2 regions of the Paenibacillus sp. FSL M7-1455 genome follow, and region 1 is predicted to be linked to the other one. Evidence: riboswitches for the same ligand, from Rfam matches in the RefSeq annotation. Region 1 holds a riboswitch; the other holds the start of a gene.

The links. Region 1 has a riboswitch for thiamine pyrophosphate ahead of tenI (thiazole tautomerase TenI). Riboswitches for the same ligand answer to the same signal wherever they lie in the genome.
Region 2: linked by a shared signal. The riboswitch ahead of NYE48_RS02315 (ABC transporter substrate-binding protein) and the one ahead of tenI (thiazole tautomerase TenI) in region 1 are both predicted to bind thiamine pyrophosphate.

The regions. Positions count from the first base shown of each region.
Region 1 covers NZ_JBBORO010000001.1:4,314,520-4,320,538, reverse strand. Annotated here, with positions in the region: gene gcvH (glycine cleavage system protein GcvH) at 1-215, shown strand, start outside; gene pulA (type I pullulanase) at 669-2,735, shown strand; TPP riboswitch at 2,882-2,986, shown strand; gene tenI (thiazole tautomerase TenI) at 3,102-3,734, shown strand; gene thiO (glycine oxidase ThiO) at 3,718-4,890, shown strand; gene thiS (sulfur carrier protein ThiS) at 4,871-5,077, shown strand; gene NYE48_RS19900 (thiazole synthase) at 5,082-5,849, shown strand; gene NYE48_RS19895 (thiazole biosynthesis adenylyltransferase ThiF) at 5,846-6,019, shown strand, end outside.
Region 2 covers NZ_JBBORO010000001.1:538,407-544,425, reverse strand. Annotated here, with positions in the region: gene NYE48_RS02330 (Ger(x)C family spore germination protein) at 1-1,050, opposite strand, end outside; gene NYE48_RS02325 (spore germination protein) at 1,047-2,486, opposite strand; partial or broken gene NYE48_RS02320 (GerAB/ArcD/ProY family transporter) at 2,483-3,518, opposite strand; TPP riboswitch at 3,714-3,825, shown strand; gene NYE48_RS02315 (ABC transporter substrate-binding protein) at 4,005-5,051, shown strand; gene NYE48_RS02310 (MTH1187 family thiamine-binding protein) at 5,126-5,419, shown strand; gene NYE48_RS02305 (ABC transporter permease) at 5,416-6,019, shown strand, end outside.

The sequences.
Region 1 (6,019 bases):
CGATCGAATCCGTCAAAACCGTGTCGGACCTGTTCAGCCCCGTCAGCGGCCAAATCGCCAAAATCAATCCGCGGCTCGGCGACGAGCCGGAGCTCGTCAACAACGAACCGTACGACGGCGGGTGGATGGCCGAAATCGAAGTCGAAGGCGATCTGGAGGAGCAGCTCTCGGCTTTGCTCAGTCCGCAGCAATACGCAGAGTTTCTCGAAGAGTAGCAATCCGAAAAAATGGATGGAAAAGGCGTCGGATCCGGCATGATCCGGCGCCTTTTTGCGCCTGAATCAACGCTGAAGCGCCTGAATAAGCGGGAGGGCCGAAGTCCGCCTTAAAGGGCCTTAAGCCGCGACGCCCCGCCTTAATGGCGGCGCAGCTGCGCCGTTGCCGCCTTCGGCAAGCCCGCAACCGCGATCCGCCTATTTTGACGGCGGCACGCTTCAAATTGGGCTCTTTTCGATGCATACAAACCTGTACATTTGGCAACAAAAGCACATAGGATAGGTTAGGCTTTTTGACGTCGGGATGATGCAAAATCCGATTCCGGCCGCTCCCGGAAACAGTATGTAACCGAACCAAACTTTGTCGCTGTCTATTTCGGACTGAAAGTCGTTTTTGGGGATTATGCAGCATCCTTGCGTGCATCGAATGTCATAGCTTACGGTGGTGTAATCATGAGGGAAATCACGGAGTATTACGGCGGACGGGATTTGGGCTGCACGTATAGCAAAGCGGAAAGCGTTTTTAAGCTGTGGGCGCCCGGGGCCGCAAAAGTGACGCTCGCGCTTTATGAGGATGCGGGTTGTTATAACGCGGACGGCCAGGTCATCGATCATGCGGGCGGACTGGAAATCGGGATGAAAAAGTGGAAGGACGGCGTATGGTTTTTGCGATTTTCCGGCGATCTTGCCGGCCGGTATTATATGTACAAGATCGAGCACCCGGATGGAACCGTCCGCTATGCCGCCGATCCGTATTCGAAAGCCGTCAGCGCCAACGGCGCCAGGTCGGCGATCGTGGACATGGAAGCCTGGAACCCGCCCGGCTGGGAAGCGGACCGCAGGCCGCCCCTGGCAGGGTGCGAAGACGCCGTTTTGTACGAACTGCATGTGCGCGATTTTTCGGCCGACCCTGGCGCCGGTTTTCAACATAAAGGAAAATTTAAAGCGTTTACGGAAACGGGATTGCGCGATAAGGACGGCAATGCGATCGGCATCGACCATTTGGAGGAGCTTGGAGTCACGCATGTCCACCTGCTGCCGGTATTCGATTTCCAAACGGTGAACGAGCTGCAGGCGGACGATCCCGGCGCTTCCGGGCCGAAGTACAATTGGGGGTATGATCCGCAGCATTTTAACTTGCCGGAAGGCTCCTACGCGACCGATCCGACCGTGCCGGGTCTCCGGATCCGCGAATTCAAGGAAATGGTCATGGCGCTGCACGGCAAAGGGATCCGCGTCGTGATGGACGTCGTGTACAATCATACCTACAGCGTCGAGGACGGACCGTTCGAGGCGGTCGTGCCCGGGTACTTCTACCGCAGGGACGCCGAAGGCAGGCTGGCAAACGGGTCCGGCGTCGGCAACGAGCTGGCGACGGAGCGCCCGATGGTCCGGAAATTCATCCTCGATTCGGTTCGTTATTGGGCGGACGAATATCACATCGACGGATTCCGTTTGGACTTGATGGGACTGATCGATACCGATACCGTCAGGCTGATGGTCGAAGAGCTGCGCCGCGAGGCGGACCCGGCCATCATCGTCTACGGGGAGCCCTGGACGGGCGGGGAGTCTCCGCTTGGGCGGCAAACGTTGAAAGGCAGCCAAAGGAATCTCGGCTTTGCCGTATTCAACGACCATTTCCGCGGCGCGATCAAAGGGGACAGCGACGGCGAAGGGAAAGGTTTTGCCACGGGCGGAACGGGCACGGAAGCGGCGGTCCTTGAAGGGGTCAGGGGATCGATTGGCGATTTCGCGGATGTTCCGCTCGAATCGGTCAATTACGTGACCGTTCACGACAATTTGAATTTATGGGATAAAGTGCTGACGACGCAGGGGCTGCGGGACGAGGCCAAGTTTCCGGACATCCGAAACGGGGAACTCGTTCACGGAGGGAGCCTGCATGAGGCCGTGGAAAATTCCGAGCCGTACCGGAGCATAGACGGCGAGAACATCATGAAAAGCGAGACGGTAAAACGCGCCCTCCTGGCCAACGGCATCGTGCTGACCTCCCAAGGGATTCCGCTCATTCATGCCGGCGACGAGCTGCTCCGCACGAAATACGGGGATCATAACAGCTACCGCAGCGGCGATGCCGTCAATGCCATAAGATGGGAAAACAAGCGGAGGTTTAGGCCGGTTTTTGACTATTACCGGGGCCTGATCGAGCTTCGGAGAAGCCACCCCGCCTTTCGCTTGAACTCCCGGAACCAGATTGACACCCATTTGGAAACGCTCCGCTGCGGGGAGCATGTCGTCGCTTTTATGCTGAAGGACTTTGCGGGCGGCGACGCTTGGAAAAACATCATCGTCGTCTATAACGCGAACAACCATGAGATTAAGCTGGACATTCCTTTTTCCAAAACCGGCTGGAAGGTCGCGGTAAACGAAGAGCGTGCCGGGAACGAGGCGCTTGATTGGATCCGGGACGAACAGGCGGTTGTTCCGGATCTGTCCATGATGGTGTTGTTCGAGGATGCGGGCGGCATCAGCCAAGCCCATCGATTTCTGCTTACGCGTTGACTGCCGCCGCCGCGTTTTGCCGTTTTTCGGTCCGGGGGCGCTTTTCGCCGGATGCTTCGGATGCTTCGGATGCGCGGGCTGAAAAAACAGGATGGAAGAGATTGCCACATACCGGATTTCATGTTATAGTAAATTTCAATTTCATAGCAAATCACTAGGGGTGCCTGACGGCTGAGACGGAAGTGCGATTTCCGGACCCTTTGAACCTGATCTGGAGCGATGCCAGCGGAGGGAAGTGGTAAGAACAACGTTTTATGCTTGCGCCTTATGCGTTTTTTTGGGGGCGCAAGGCTGTCGACGTGCGGAAAAGGCCACTTTCTTTCGGGAAAGCGGCCTTTAATTTTTTTTTGCGGGAGTTGAGGTCCTTTGACAGGGAGGGAACTGCATGTCGTTTCGACGGGAAGGCAGCCGCTGGATGAGCTGGCGAGAATTGCCGGCCTCATCCATCCATACGTGGATGCGTTTCATCTAAGGGAACGGGCCAAACCGGCGCGCGAGCTGCTGGAGGGAATCGGAATGCTGCTGGCTGCGGGGGTTCCCGCAAACCGCATCGTGGTGAACGATCGGGCCGACGTCGCGGCGGCCGCCGGGGTGCGGGGCGCGCAGCTCGGGCATCACAGCCTGGATGCATCCGATGTGAAGAAGTGGTTTCCGCAGCTGCGGATCGGCCGGTCGGTCCATTCGCTGCACGAGGCCGTGGCGGCCGAGGAGGAAGGGGCCGACTATGTCATTTTCGGGCATGTCTATGCGACGGCATCCAAGCCCGGTTCTCCGGCCCGCGGACCCGGGGAACTGAGGCTGCTCGCGAGCCGCGTCCGCATTCCCGTTATCGCCATCGGCGGTGTGATGCCGGCGAACGTGGCGGATACGCTTGAAGCCGGCGCGGCGGGCGTGGCCGTCATGAGCGGGATTTTGGAAGCGGCAGACCCGGTCAGCGCTGCTGCCGCTTACTATCAATGTTTACATAACGGGAGGGAAAACCATGGTCCATCAAGCTGACGTTGCTGACGTCGTCGTGGTCGGAGGCGGCGTCATCGGCGGTTCCATCGCGTACCATCTGGCAAAGAAGGGCAGGCGCGTATTGATTCTGGAGCGGGAGAAAATCGGCTCCGGCGCGTCGGGCGCGGCGGCCGGCATGCTCGGCGCCCAGTCGGAGACCCACCGGGCGGACGTGCTGTTCGACCTCGCGCGGCAGAGCCGGGCGATGTTTCCCCAGCTGGCGGAGGAGCTGAGGGAGCTTACCGGCATCGACATCGGGCTGGTGCAGAAAGGGCTTTTGAAGGTGGCGTTGACGCCGGACCAGGCCGCCGATTGCCGGCGGATGATCGCCTTTCAACGCCAAGCCGGGGAAACGGCCGCGTGGCTTACGCCTGCCGAAGCTAACGAGTTGGAGCCTAACCTGACGGGCCGCATCGAAGGCGCGATGCGGATTCCCGGGGACGGGCAGGTGTCGGCGCCCGAATTGACGGCCGCCTATGTCCGGGCAGCCGTCATGCTCGGCGCCGAAGCCAAGGAAAATTGCGGCGTTCGTTCGCTGCGGCTGGAACGGGGGCGGGTTACCGGCATCGTTACGGATGAAGGGACGATAAGCTGCGGACAGGCGGTCATCGCTGCAGGTGTCCACGGCCAGCGGCTGCTGGCGCAAGCGGGAATCGAAACCGACGTGTACCCGGTGAAAGGCGAATGCTTTTCGGTCGTAACGGAGGTCCCTTTGGTAAGCCATACCGTATTCACCGACGGCTGTTATTTGGTGCCGAAGCGGGGAGGGAGACTCCTCGTCGGAGCTTCCATGGTCGAGCGCAACGATGAGCTGACGGTGTCCGTCGAAGGTTTGATGGGGCTGATGGCCAAAGCAGCCGCCCTCGTGCCGCGGATAACGTCTGCCCGATGGGAGAAGGCGTGGGCAGGGCTGCGGCCGCAAACCCGTGACGGCCTTCCTTATCTGGGTGCCGCCGCAGGCTACGAAGGTTTGTTTGTCGCCGCGGGGCATTACCGCAACGGCGTGTTGCTGAGCCCCATTACCGGGGCGCTCATCGCTGAGCAGATGAGCGGAAGGCGGCCTTCATTCACAGGCTGGGAATCTTTTGCGCCGGACCGGCATCACGCCGTCAGGCCATCGGAGGGGAGGATCGCCCATGTTGGATTTGATCATTAACGGGAACGCCGTACAGGTGCCGGAGTCGGTAACGAAGGTGGCGCGGCTGCTAGCGCATTTCGGCCTGGACCGGCAGGTCGTCGTCGTGGAAATCAACGGGAACATACTCGAGAAAAACGAGCATAAGGACGCGGACGTCCGAAACGGAGACCGGATCGAACTGGTGCATTTTGTGGGAGGAGGATAAGGCGATGTTACACATCGGACCGCATCAATTTCAATCAAGATTGCTGCTTGGGACGGGGAAGTTCCCGAATTTTGAAGTGCAGAGGGAAGCGGTAAACGTGTCCGGCGCGCAAATATTGACGTTTGCCGTTCGGCGGATGAACATATACGAGCCAAGCCAGCCGAATTTTCTGGAGATGATCGACGTCGGGCGGTTTACGCTGCTGCCCAATACGGCAGGCGCGCGGACGGCGGAGGAAGCGGTGCGCATCGCAAAGCTCGCCAAAGCGTCCGGATTATGCGACATGATCAAGGTCGAGGTGATCGGCGACATGAAGACGCTGCTGCCCGATCCGGTCGAAACGCTGCGAGCTTCGGAATTGCTGCTGGAGGAAGGCTTCATCGTATTGCCTTACACGTCGGACGACGTGCTGCTTGCGAAGCGGCTGCAAGAGCTCGGCGTGCACGCGGTTATGCCGGGCGCCTCGCCGATCGGTTCCGGCCAAGGGATCGTGAACCCCTTGAATTTGAGCCTCATCATCGAGCAATCGACCGTGCCCGTCATCGTCGACGCCGGCATCGGCACGCCGTCGGATGCGGCCATTGCGATGGAGCTGGGCGCCGACGGCGTGCTGCTCAATTCGGCCGTTTCGGGAGCCAAAGACCCGGTAAAAATGGCCCTTGCCATGAAGCTCGCCATCGAAGCCGGGCGCCTCGGCTACGAAGCCGGCCGTATTCCGAAAAGGCGCTGCGGGGCCGCCAGCAGCCCGCTCGAAGGAATGAGCCTAACATGAGCGGGAACGGGACCCGGAACGGGCGGTATTCGCGGCAAGAACTGTTTCCCAAAATCGGACTGGACGGACAGCGGAAGCTGGGGGAGAGGCATGTCCTGATCGTCGGCGCGGGAGCGCTGGGGTCGGGAAGCGCCGAAACGCTCGTGCGTGCGGGCGTAGGCACCGTCACC
Region 2 (6,019 bases), 3.8 Mb from region 1:
TCGGTGCCAGGCATCGGGCATATTCCGGCGGAGTACGCCCGATAGCCCATATGCGTCGACGCCCATTTCCAGGGCTTTTAAATAGGTTCCCCTCACCTGTTCCTTCACTTCCCTTGCGGCTTCCATTTCCAGTTCCCGCTTGTTCAGGCTTGCGTTGAGCTGCGGAATCGTGGCCTGCATGGACACGGTAATGTCGAAAACGGGCTTGCCCTGCCTCAGCTTCGGACGGATCGAGGACTTGATTTTGTTCATGACCATCATGGCCTGTACTTTTCTCTCCTGCTTGACCGCAAGCGGGGTTCTTCTTGTTTTCTTTTCCAGCCATCTCAGACCCAGTATATCCTCCGACACAAGGCATCCACGGAATTTATGGTTATTCAAAAAACAGACCCCGGTCATGCTGACGTTGGGCGAAGGTTTCCCGTCTTCCGTCCAGCCCGGCATGATTTCGACGTACGGCAGCAGAACCGTATCGCCCTTCTCCTTCCATTTCCATATAAACTTGTAAAGGTACAGCGGAGCAATGACCGAGCTCTGTTCATAGATCCGCATCGGGCTGTTCAGCTGGGAGTAGATAACCGACAGCTCGTTGATGGATTTCGTATTGAGTACCTCTTCCAACGGATCCCGGGTGGCCATCGTCCAGACGGTATACCGGAATTCGTAATAACGATCCCATACATCCAGCACCTGATCCACGATGCCATGCTTCAAGGCAGCCTCGCTGAAAACGATCGACTTCACGTTGCTCCACGAGATCCTTTGCGGGCTGGAAGCATACAAATTAAAAATCGCCTCATCGAACGAGGTCCCTTCCGCTTTCCCGACGGAGGTCTTCTGCTGTTGCGCCTGCCCCGACTCCTTTTTGGCGATGCCGCTGAAATTAACCATCTGGATGTAGACGACAACCCGGTTTTCAACGTAATCGACCCCGATCGTATTGACGTAAATCATGTGTTCGATTTCCCTTGCTCCCCAGCAGCCCGTAAGCGGAACGGTCAAGAGCGCCGCGGCAAGGAGGCAGCGGACCCAACGCATGACGTTTTTCATCCCTTTTTCCCCGCCTTGCTGGTGAACTCGCCTTTTCCCCACGGCATCCGAAACAGGATTTTATGCATCTCCCTGAATCTCGGAGGGCTTACCGGAGACAAATAGTAAGTGCCGAATGAGCGCAGGTTGACCATGAACAGGACCAGAGCCAGCAGGCAGAACAGCGTGCCGAACAACCCCAACAGCCCGCTGATCAGAAGCACGAGAATGCGAAACAGGCTGACGATGTTGACCAGGGACTGGTTCACCAAAGTAAACGTCGCAAGCACCGATATGGCGATGACGACGATCGTTCCCGGGCCCGCAATCCCTGCGCTGATGGCAGCTTGGCCGATAATCAGCCCGCCCACGACCGATAAGGTCTGCCCAAACGCGGAAGGAAGCCGCATGCCCGCTTCGCGGAAAATCTCGAACAACAGCAGCATCACCATCGCCTCCAGGGGAGCCGGAAGCGGCACGCCCTGCCTGGAATTCACCAGGGTCGCCAGCAGCGTAAAAGGGATTTGGTCCTGATGGTACGTCGTCAGCGCAATCCAAAACCCCGGCAGGAACAGGGAAAGCAGCACGCCGCACATCCGCAAAAAACGCGTAAAAGCAACCACGACATTGACGAGATGGGCGTCCTCCGAGGAGTTGAGCAGGAAGTTGAAGCTCGCCGGGGCGATGAGCACCGTCGGAGCCCCGCCCATCACGATCGCAAATTTCCCGTGGAGCAGCGCGTTCACGGCATAGTCCGGCCTCCCCGTATAAGTCATCAGCGGAAAAAGCGAGAAGCCCGTCAATATCTCTTCGAGTTGGCTGTTGCTCACAAGGCCTTTGACGTTCATGCGGGAAAGTTTCGTTCGGATCTCCTGCAGGACATGCTCCTGGATCGTCTCCTTATGGTACAGAAGATGAACTTTCGTCGACGTTTCGGAACCGATCGTAAACTCCTCGACGGCAAGGAGATGGGTCTTCAGCCGTCTTCGGATCAAAGCGATATTGGTGTACGAGTCCTCGATAAAACCGTCCCTCGGCCCCCTCGTCGAAACCTCCGTGTTCGGCTCCTCCGGCTGCCGTTTGGGCGCATTGGCCATGATCATCGAGTAGCAGCTGTCCGACGGCTCGAAGATCAGCAGGAGGTCCCCCTCCAGCACGGTCTCTTTCATTGCCGCTTCCCTTTGGTCCTCGGGGATCGGGTCCATGGGGAACGGAATTTTGCGCGGCCAATCCATCTCGTCCGACAGCAGGATCTGCTCCGATATATCCATCAGTTCGGACACGACCCATTGCTCCACTCTTGCCGTATCGGACAATCCCTGGCAGTAAATCAGCTGAACCGAATAACCCGGTACCGATAACGGAATCGTTTTTCTCCGGATATCCGAGCTTGATCCAAACAGCTCCGCAACGATGGCTTCGATGGCCTGGGCTTCCTTTCGTTCACGGCTTTTCACGATATTCTCCCCCTTCGCCGGGCCAAGCCGATCAGCCCCGTGATGATCACCGAAAAGGCCGCTATTCCCCACACCGATACGGGAAGCACATAGACGGACAGGGCCTTCATAAAATACCGGTCGCTGAAAGGAACGGCCATCATGATTAATATCGCGATAAAAATGCCCCCCAGCACCCACGCTTTCGCCTTTTTGCCCTTCACCCGAAAAACATCGAGAATGAGGAACAAAGCGAGCGAAATTCTTAAAAACGCGCCGCAGAACCATTGGTAGACGCTAAAAAAGTCAAGATGCTCGACGTATCGTCCAATGTTCAGAAGCCTCCATTGCTCGTATGCAGGAAACCGGAGCTTGCCCGCTTCGTCCGCCCCGAATTCGACGATGGCGCCCATGACGGGCCCCAGGGTGAGTCCTAAAAAAAGCAAAACCGTGACGGCCAAGGAAACATAGGTTATCCGCGTTCGGATATGATGCTGCAAAAAGAAGATCATGATGACTTCGGCAAAGCCGGCCCCCGCGTAAAGCGTCCCCTTCCACACGGGCCCCATGCCAAGTTCAAGCATCGGCTTCAGCAAGGAGTAGTCCTTGTGGGGCATATTAAACGACATGACAAAAAAACCAAGCACAATCACCATCGGCAGCAAAAGGCTCGCGGTATTGGCAATGGATTGAATGCCCAAGAAGGCGTTTAAAGCCGAGATCAGAAGGAACAGAAAAGATCATAATGGGCGTTTCGGGAGAGAAGGTCAGATGAATCCAATATACGGTATCCCGGGTCGTCACCGCGCAAATGGCAAACAGATACAAACCAATGAAAACGGCCAACATGCGGCCCACGATCGGATGATAGGCTTTGGCCAACCAATCGAACAGATGGCGTTTATTGAGTTTCGCCATGCCTGCATAAAGAAATGCCGCCCATACGAGCGTGAGTCCGCATGCCAGCAGCACCGAAATCCAGGCGTCCCGTTTTGCCGCGTCAAGCAAAATGGGAATGACGATGACATGATTCAGCAGGCCGGTGCTCAGCATCAAAATCATGACCGTCTGAATGAACGAAATGCTTGTTTTGATTTTCCTCAGCCCCCTGTAAAAACCAGACTCCTTTCATCCTTATAGTGGCATTTTTACGAGCATTTATACGCCGGCTTGGCCAGCCGCACGGCCGAAAGCGTTGAATTATTCCAAGCTTAGGACTATAATACCAATGTAATAACCCGTTAACTTCATAAGAATCCGGGGTGCTGGAATCGGCCGGCTGAGATTGTATCCCTTCAAGATACTGACCCTTAAACCTGATCTGGGTAATGCCAGCGTAGGAAAAGCCATCGTCATGGCGTTCGCCATGTCATCCTTGCGCCTTAAGCGTCCCGCATCCGGGGCGCTTTTTTTGTTGAATGATCGGACCTTCCGGCGAAAATAAAGACGGCCGCGGTCCCGTGATTCGCCTCCAGATATGGAAACGCGATTCTTTTGCAGCATGAAGGGGATTAACTGGATAAGGGAGAGAGTAACGCAATGAAAACGAAAAAAATCGGACTGTTTTTGCTGGCATTCCTGCTTGTGCTGGCTACGGCCGCTTGCGGAAGCAAAAACGCCCAAACGACGGGCCAGGGGACGCCTTCAGGGGAAACCTCCTCGGCCGGCGGCGGCGAGCCCAAACAACTGAAGGATGTCAAAGTCGTGCTGGACTGGACGCCGAACACGAACCATACGGGACTCTATGTCGCCAAAGAAAAGGGGTACTACGAAGAAGAAGGGCTGAACGTCGACATCGTGCAGCCGGGAGCCGGCGGCGCGGAGGCGATGGTGGCATCGGGCAAGGTGCCGTTTGGCGTCAGCGTGCAGGAAAACGTCACCCAAGCGCGCACGCAAGGCGTTCCGCTCGTGTCGATCGCGGCGGTGATCCAGCATAACACTTCCGGTTTTGCCGCGCCCGTGGACCGGAACATCAAACGGCCGAAGGATTTTGAAGGCAAAACGTACGGCGGCTGGGGCTCTCCGGTGGAAAAAGCCGTGATCGATTCGATCATGGACATCGACAAGGCCGACGTCAGCAAGCTGAAAATCGTCAACATGGGCGAAGCGGATTATTTTACGGCGGTGAAACGCGACATCGATTTCGCCTGGATTTTCTACGGCTGGACCGGCATCGAAGCCGAGCTCCGCAAGGAGCCGCTCGATATGCTGTACGTCAAAGACTTCTCCGACAAGCTGGACTATTACACGCCGGTCCTCGTCACCAATGAAAAGCAGATCAAGGAAGATCCGGAGCTGGTCAAAGCGTTTATGCGCGCTACCTCCAAAGGTTATCAATTCGCGATTGAGCATCCCGAGGATGCAGCCAATGTCTTGATCAAAGCCGTGCCCGAGCTCGACAAGGATCTCGTCATGGCCAGCCAAAAGTGGCTCAGCCCGAAATACCAGGACGACGCCAAGCGCTGGGGCGAGCAGAAGGAACAGGTTTGGAAAGGATATTCGGATTGGATGTACGAGCATAAGCTGCTCGACAAACCGCTGGATGTCGAAAACGCGTTTACGAACGACTTTTTGCCGCAACAATAGGTAAGGATCGCTGTACCAAGCGACCCCGCTGCGCGATTAAAGCAATCATCAAATTTTATAAGGACGTGATTGATATGGCTCATACCCTGCTCAGCATACAGGTCATTCCAAAAACGCCGAACAACGAGGATTCCTACGCTTACGTCGACCGCGCCATCGAAGTGATCCAAAAGTCGGGCGTCAAATACGAGGTGCACCCGCTGGAAACGACGATGGAAGGCGAACTCGAGGAATTGCTCGACGTCGTGCGCCGCATGCACGAAGCTCTTGTGGAGGCGGGCAGCCCAAGCATCATTTCCCAGATCAAAATCGCCCATCGTCCCGGCGGCATCAGCATGGAGCGGCTTACGGAGAAATACCGTCCATGAGACGTTGGTGGAATAGCGTATGGCCGCCCTTTGTGGCGGTCCTCTTCTTTTTGGTCGCATGGGAGCTGAGCACCTCGCTGTTTCATATCGAAAAATGGATCCTTCCTTCCCCGGTGGATATCGCCAAGGAAACCGCGGACGGGGCCGGGGATCTGTGGGGCCATGTCGGGGCAACGGTGAGGCTGACGCTTGAAGGATTTATCATCGGAACGGCGGTCGGGCTGATCATCGCGCTGATCCTGCACCTGATCCCGTTTCTCAAGTCGGCCTTGTACCCGCTGCTCATTTTGAGCCAAAACATTCCGACCATTGCGCTTGCCCCGCTCCTGATGATCTGGTTCGGCTTCGGGCTGCTGCCCAAGCTGATCGTCATTACCCTGGTCTGCTTTTTCCCCGTGGCCGTCGCCACGATGGGCGGACTGAAGCAGACCGACCGGGTCATGCTGAATTACATGCGGATGATCGGCGCGAACAAGCGGCAAATTTTCGCCAAGCTGGAGCTGCCGCACGCGCTGCCCGCGATCTTTTCGGGCGTCAAAATCGCGGCGACGTACAGCGTGATGGGAGCGGTCATTGCGGAGTGGATCGGTGCCGACAAGG